DNA from 2 places in the Mumia zhuanghuii genome. Region 1 is predicted to be linked to the other one. Evidence: predicted binding sites of a transcription regulator. Region 1 holds the regulator's gene; the other holds the start of a gene.
What was found. The regulator LexA, encoded in region 1, represses DNA repair genes until DNA is damaged. The targets are predictions, from matches to a motif close to TCGAACANNTGTTCGA.
Positions count from the first base shown of each region.

Region 1 (3,401 bases):
CCGGGTGCGCGACCGCATCGATCCGGACCGGCCGCTCAGGCACGCCGACCGTACGACCGACGCACCCGGGGCGGACGCGTGACCGTCCCACCCCTCCCGCAGCTGCGCGACGACGTCCGGTGGTCGGTCGAGGTGCGCGACGCCGACGACGACCACGTGCTCGCGTCCTTCGAACCCGACCTCATCCTCCCGACGGCCAGCATCGGCAAGCTCGTCCTGCTCGTCGAGGCCGCCCACCAGATCGCGACCGAGCGGCTCGACCCGGACGAGCCGCTCACCCGTACGGACGAGGACGGGGTCGCCGACTCCGGCCTGTGGCACCTCCTGCGGACGGACACCCTGCCCGTCGCGGACGCGTGCACGCTCGTGGGCGCGGTCAGCGACAACCTCGCCACCAACGTGCTGCTGCGACGGCTCGGCCTCGAGGCCATCACACAGACGGCGACGCGGATCGGCATGGAGCGCAGTCGGCTCCTCGACCGGGTTCGCAACGATCGCGGCCCCGAGCACCCCCCGACGCTCTCGGTCGGGTGCGCGGCAGACCTCGCGCACTTCTGCGCACGCCTCCATCGCCGCGAGATCCTGTCGCCCACCATCAGCGAGATGGTCAGCGGATGGCTCGGCGCGAACACCGACCTGTCCATGGTCGCCAGCGCCTTCGGCCTCGACCCGCTCGCCCACGCCGGTCCGGACCGCGGCGTCGTCCTCTGGAACAAGACCGGCACGATCGAGACCGTACGGGGCGACGTCGGGCTTGTGTCCAGCCCGGCACGCACCCTCGCGTACGCGGTGATCGCGGAGTGGGACGACGACGCCGAGCCGTCCGTGCGCGACCGCGTGCTGGACGACATGCGCGCGGTCGGGCTCTGGCTGCGCGCCGTCATCGACGGTCACGCCTGAGCGCTCTGCGACACGATCGCAACGAAGACCGTCGCTCTCAGTAGAGAGGCACGTAGATCGTCGCGCCGGCCACGATCTCGCCCGCGCTCGCGAGCGAGTTGAGGTCAGCGATGTCTTGGACGGTCTCGCGGATGTCGCCCCGAGGGTTGGCCTCGGCCGCGAGGTCCCAGACGGTCTCGCCCGGCTGCACGGTCACCACCCGGCTCGGGACAGGCTCGCCCGCCTCCGAGGTCGCGATGACCTGCGTGCCCAACCCGACGGTGAGCCCGCCGAAGGCGACCATCGCCGCGACGAACACCACGAAACGCCCCCGACGCGTCAGCCGGTACGACGACTTACGCGGGGCGGCACGACGCTCCGGACGTGCCGTGGGTCGCGTCGGCGCCGTGTGCGCCGCCGGCCTCCCCTTGCCTGCGGGGTGACGCGCCACTGCTCGGGTCAGCGGCGTGTCGAGGGTGATCACGGTGCGGTCGCAGGTGCTGGGGACGGTGCTCATCGTGTCCTCCTGGTCTCGGACTCGTACGGCCTGCCCGACGGCGGCGAGACGGCTGACCAGCTGGTGGATCCGTAGCCGGAGCCGAACACGCGTTCGATCGAACATGTGTACGAACCTAACCACACGCACCGACAGATGTGAAGGACCCGCTCGAACAAACTTTCGAGTGTCGTACGACACGCGACGGTCGAACATATGTTTGATCGAACCGCCGCCCGGTACTAGGGTCAGTACATGACCAAAGCCGAGGTTTCCGAGCTCCCCGACGGCCCACCGGACGCGAGCGGGCTGACTCCCCGCCAGCGCCGCGTGCTCGAGATCATCCGCGAGTCGATCGAGCAGAAGGGCTACCCGCCCAGCATGCGCGAGATCGGCGCTGCGGTGGGTCTCGCGAGCGTCTCCTCGGTCGCTCACCAGCTCAAGGTCCTCGAGCGCAACGGCTTCGTCCGCCGCGACCCCAACCGCCCGCGCGCGATCGAGGTCTTCCTTCCCGACGTCCTCGCGGCCCGCCGCTCGATCGGCGACGCACTCGACTTCGGCTTCGACGACACCGCGTCCGGCGACGCGCGCCCCGCGCCAGCGTACGTGCCGATGGTCGGCCGGATCGCCGCCGGTGGGCCGATCCTGGCCGAGGAGCGCGTCGAGGAGATCATGCCGCTCCCCCGCACGCTCGTCGGCGAGGGCACCTTGTTCATGCTCGAGGTCCGCGGAGACTCGATGGTCGATGCCGCGATCTGCGACGGCGACTACGTGGTCGTCCGTCAGCAGCCGACCGCCGAGAACGGCGAGATCGTCGCTGCCCTCCTCGACGGCGAGGCGACCGTCAAGACACTGCAGCGCAAAGACGGCGAGATCTGGCTCCTCCCCCACAACCCGGCGTACGACCCGATCGACGGCACCGACGCCACGATCCTCGGCAAGGTCACCACGGTCATGCGACGCGTCTGACCCCACGTGTCGTGTGGTGGGCGCGAGATCCCCTCGGTCTCGCGCCCACATGTGTGTCCGGACCCGCCCCGCGACGCCCCCTCCCGCGCTCGCCGGCGAGCCGGCACCCGTACGTCAGTTGGCGGACGCGGCCGCGTCGAGCCGCTTGAGCGCTCCCAAGATCTGCCCGCGATCGACCGTCCGCCACATCGGCGGCATCGAGGAAGCGAGGAACGACCCGTACCGCGCCTTGGCCAGGCGGGAGTCGAGCACCGCGACGACGCCGCGGTCGTCGGAGCGGCGGATGAGCCGTCCGGCCCCTTGAGCCAGCAGGAGCGCGGCGTGGGTCGCGGCCACCGCCATGAAGCCGTTGCCGCCCTGGCGTTCGACGAGGCGCTGGCGCGCGCTCATCAGCGGGTCGTCGGGTCGAGGGAACGGGATCCGGTCGATGATCACGAGCTGACACGTCGTGCCAGGCAGATCGATGCCCTGCCACAGGCTCAACGTGCCGAAGAGGCACGTGTGCGGGTCTTCGGTGAACCGGCGCGCCAGCTCGGGCAGCTGCGCGTCTCCTTGGCACAGCACCTCGATCTCCGGCAGCCGCTCGCGGACGACCTCGGTCGCCGCCTCGGCGGCCCGCCGTGACGAGAAGAGCCCGAGCGTACGCCCGCCTGCCGCACGGACGAGGTCGACGATCTCGTCCGCGGTCGCGTCGGCCATCCCGTCGCGCCCCGGCGGCGGCAGGTGGCGCGCGACGTAGAGCATCGCCTGCTTCGCGTAGTCGAACGGCGAGCCCACGTCGACCGCGTCCCATGCGAAGTCGCGTTCGTCGGACTCGGCCTTGTCCGCGGGGCCGACCCCGACCTGCTCCGTCGCCCACAGCCCGACCGATCGTGCCACGGAGTCGAAGCCGCCACCCAGCTTGAGCGTCGCGCTGGTGAGCACGACCGTGTTCTCGCCGAACAGCTTGTCGCGCAACGTCAGTGCCACGTCGACGGGCGCGATACGCAGCTCGTTGCCGCCACGCGAGCCCTCACGCTCGGCGAGCCACAGCACGTCGGCCTCGGAGGCCGCCGCC
Region 1 is NZ_JBHUFT010000008.1:1,932,183-1,935,583, reverse strand. Features, by position in the region: gene ACFSDF_RS17770 (Rdx family protein) at 1-82, shown strand, start outside; gene ACFSDF_RS17765 (serine hydrolase) at 79-900, shown strand; gene ACFSDF_RS17760 (LysM peptidoglycan-binding domain-containing protein) at 938-1,501, opposite strand; gene lexA (transcriptional repressor LexA) at 1,631-2,344, shown strand; gene ACFSDF_RS17750 (ATP-dependent DNA helicase) at 2,459-3,401, opposite strand, start outside.

Region 2 (3,401 bases), 760 kb from region 1:
CGACGCTCGTCGACACGTCCGGTGACCCGTACCAGCTCGGCCCGGACTGGCAGGGCAGCTCGGGCGTTTCGTCCTGATCTCTTCCGCCCGCACGGTCGCGGTGTCACGATGAGGCATGGACATCCTGCGGACGGGAGGGACGTTCTGGCGGATCGCCCGGCGGCGGCGCGCCAACGTCGATGACCCTGTGCCGTGGATGCCGGAGTTCGCCGGCGGCGTGGCCGAGCCACCCACCTCGTCCGAGCTGGGGCGCCGCCCGATCGTCGTGACCTGCAACGGCGTCGTGATGCACGTGGAGCCCGCGCCGGGCCGCCGCGACACGGAGCGCCGGATCAAGGAGATCGCCGAGGCCCTGTACGCCCTGCCGTGGGCCGCCAGCACGGCGGACGATCCGTCGCACGTGCCGTACGGCCCGCGTCTCAGCCTCGGCACGACCAGCGCGTGGGGCGAACCTGGGCGCGGCCCGGGCTACACCTTCATCGGGTTCGGACCCCCGTGATCGGTTGACGCATTCTCCCGATCTCTTCCACTCGCACCGTCCCGGTGCCAGGATGACCCATGGACATCTTGCGAGCGGGAGGCACGTTCTGGCGGATCGCACGTCGGCGGCGCACTGACTTCGGTGATCCTGTGCCGTGGATGCCGGAGTTCGCCGGCGCGGCGGCCGGACCACCAGCGGTGGCCGAGCTCGGATGGCGCCCGATCGTTGTGACTTGCAACGGCGTCGTGATGCACGTGGAGCCCGCGCCGGGGCGCCGCGACACGGAGCGCCGGATCAAGGAGATCGCGAAGGCGCTGTACGCCCTGCCGTGGGGTGCGAGCACGGTAGACGACCCGTCGCACGCGCCGTACCGTCCCCGACGCAGCCCGGGCACCAGGGGAGGCTGGGTGCGCCAGGGCAGGGGGCGGGACACTCCGACCGCGGCATCGGCGGCGGCGGTGGATTCGGCGGCGGCGACGGCGGTGGCGGTGGCGGTGGCGGTGGCGACGGCTGACGTGTAGTGCGGCGCCGGCTGGGTACCCCTCCTCTGTAACGGAGAACCGATCTTGAGGAGATGACTGCGATGGGTCTCGACGACAAGCTCAGCAACAAGGGCGAGGACCTCAAGGGCAAGGCCAAGGAGACCGCCGGCAAGGCGCGCGGTGACGAGGCGCAGGAGGCCGAGGGCAAGGGCGACCAGTCGAAGTCTGATCTGAAGCAGGCCGGCGAGAAGGTCAAGGACGCCTTCAAGAAGTAGTTGCTCCGCCACGCCGTACCGACGACCCCTCCGCCCCGGCGGAGGGGTCGTCGGCGTCCTCGGCGCGTCGGCTCACCCGCTGGGCCGGTCGCCGCTAGGGTGTCGAACATGTGTTCGCTGTGGTGTGCGCCGGGAGGCCGCGCGTGACGGCCATGATCCGCGTCCTGGGCGTCGACCCCGGCCTGACGCGGTGCGGCGTCGGCGTCGTCGAAGGACGCGTCGGACGACCGCTGCGGGCGATCGCCGTGGACGTGATCCGGACTCCCGCGGGCGACGACGTCGCGTTGCGCCTGCTCGCGATCGAGCGCGCGCTGTCGGAGGCGATCGAGACGTACGAGCCCGACGTCGTCGCCGTCGAGCGCGTCTTCAGCCAGAACAACGTCTCCACGGTCATGGGCACCGCGCAGGCCAGCGGGGTCGCGATGGTCGCCGCCGCGCGCCGCGGTCTCCCCGTCGCGCTCCACACGCCGAGCGAGGTGAAGGCCGCCGTCACCGGCAGCGGCCGCGCTGACAAGGCCCAGGTCACCGCCATGGTCACGCGGATCCTCGGCCTGGAGGTGGCGCCGAGGCCCGCTGACGCCGCGGATGCACTCGCGCTCGCCATCTGCCACGTATGGCGTGGCACCTCGGTCAACCGGCTCGATGCCGCGCTCGCCGCCGCCCGGAAGCCGAGCGGCCCGACCCGTACCGCCGCCGAGCCCATCCGTTCACGGATCCCCAGCAGCCCCCCTGCTGCCCCCGCTCCCCACAGAAGGAAGGCCCGATGATCGCCTTCGTCCGCGGCACGGTCGCCGCCACCGCCCTCGACTCCGCCGTGCTCGACGTCGGCGGCATCGGCATGCTCGTCCAGTGCACGCCCGGCACCCTCGCCGGCTTGCGGCACGGCGAGCAGGCGCAGGTGGCGACGAGCCTGGTGGTGCGCGAGGACTCGATGACGCTGTACGGGTTCGGGGACGACGACGAGCGCGACACGTTCGAGCTCGCCCAGACCGCGAGCGGTGTCGGCCCGAAGGTCGCCCAGGCGATCATCGCCGTGCTCGGCCCCGAGGGGCTGCGACGGGCGATCGCCGAGGAGGACTTCAAGTCGCTCACGAAGGTGCCTGGCATCGGGACCAAGGGAGCGCAGCGGATCGTGCTGGAGCTCAAGGACCGCATCGGCGCCGTACGCACGGTGGCGGCTCCCGCCGCAGCGGCCGCCGCTCCGGGCGAGGCCGACTGGCGTCCCCAGGTCCACGGTGCGCTCGTCGGCCTGGGATGGAGCGCCCGCGAGGCCGATAACGCCGTCGCTGCTGTCGTGGCCGTCGCCGCCGAGCAGGTCGAGAACGCCGGGACGGTCGACGTGTCCGTCCTGCTGCGCGCAGCCCTGCGTACGCTCTCGAAGGCATGAGGGAGGAGCCCGCACCCATGGACGACCATGATCTCGACGCCCGACACCTCGACGCCGCCGAGCAGGCTGAGCTCGAAGCACGGCTCGTACGCCCCGAGGTCGTCTCGGAGGAGCAGGCGTACGAGGCGGCGCTGCGGCCGCGCTCGCTCGAGGAGCTGATCGGCCAGGAGCGTGTCCGCGAGCAGCTCACGCTCGTCCTGACCGCGGCCCGCGGCCGCGGGCGCACCCCCGACCACGTCCTTCTCTCCGGTCCACCGGGGCTCGGCAAGACGACGCTGGCGATGATCATCGCGGCCGAGCTCGGCACGTCGCTGCGGCTCACCAGTGGCCCGGCGATCCAGCACGCCGGCGACCTCGCAGCGATTCTCTCGGGCATCAACGAGGGCGACGTCCTCTTCGTCGACGAGATCCACCGCATGTCGCGGCCCGCCGAGGAGCTGCTCTACATGGCGATGGAGGACTTCCGGGTCGACGTCATCATCGGCAAGGGCCCAGGGGCGACAGCGATCCCGCTGCAGATCCCGCAGTTCACCCTCGTCGGTGCGACGACGCGCGCGGGGCTCCTGCCCGGGCCGCTGCGTGACCGGTTCGGGTTCACCGCGCAGCTGGAGTATTACGAGGCGAGCGAGCTCCACCGCATCGTCGAGCGCTCCGCCGCGCTCCTCGGTGTGCAGACCACCCCCAAGGGCGGCCTCGAGATCGCCTCGCGCTCCCGTGGGACCCCGCGTATCGCCAACCGTCTCCTGCGCCGCGTGCGCGACTACGCAGAGGTGCGG
Region 2 is NZ_JBHUFT010000008.1:1,176,801-1,180,201, forward strand. Features, by position in the region: gene ACFSDF_RS14060 (hypothetical protein) at 1-77, shown strand, start outside; gene ACFSDF_RS14065 (hypothetical protein) at 116-499, shown strand; gene ACFSDF_RS14070 (hypothetical protein) at 559-1,002, shown strand; gene ACFSDF_RS14075 (CsbD family protein) at 1,056-1,238, shown strand; gene ruvC (crossover junction endodeoxyribonuclease RuvC) at 1,403-2,005, shown strand; gene ruvA (Holliday junction branch migration protein RuvA) at 2,002-2,625, shown strand; gene ruvB (Holliday junction branch migration DNA helicase RuvB) at 2,643-3,401, shown strand, end outside.
Region 2: the regulator LexA is predicted to act here: its motif matches at 1,341-1,356, upstream of ruvC (crossover junction endodeoxyribonuclease RuvC).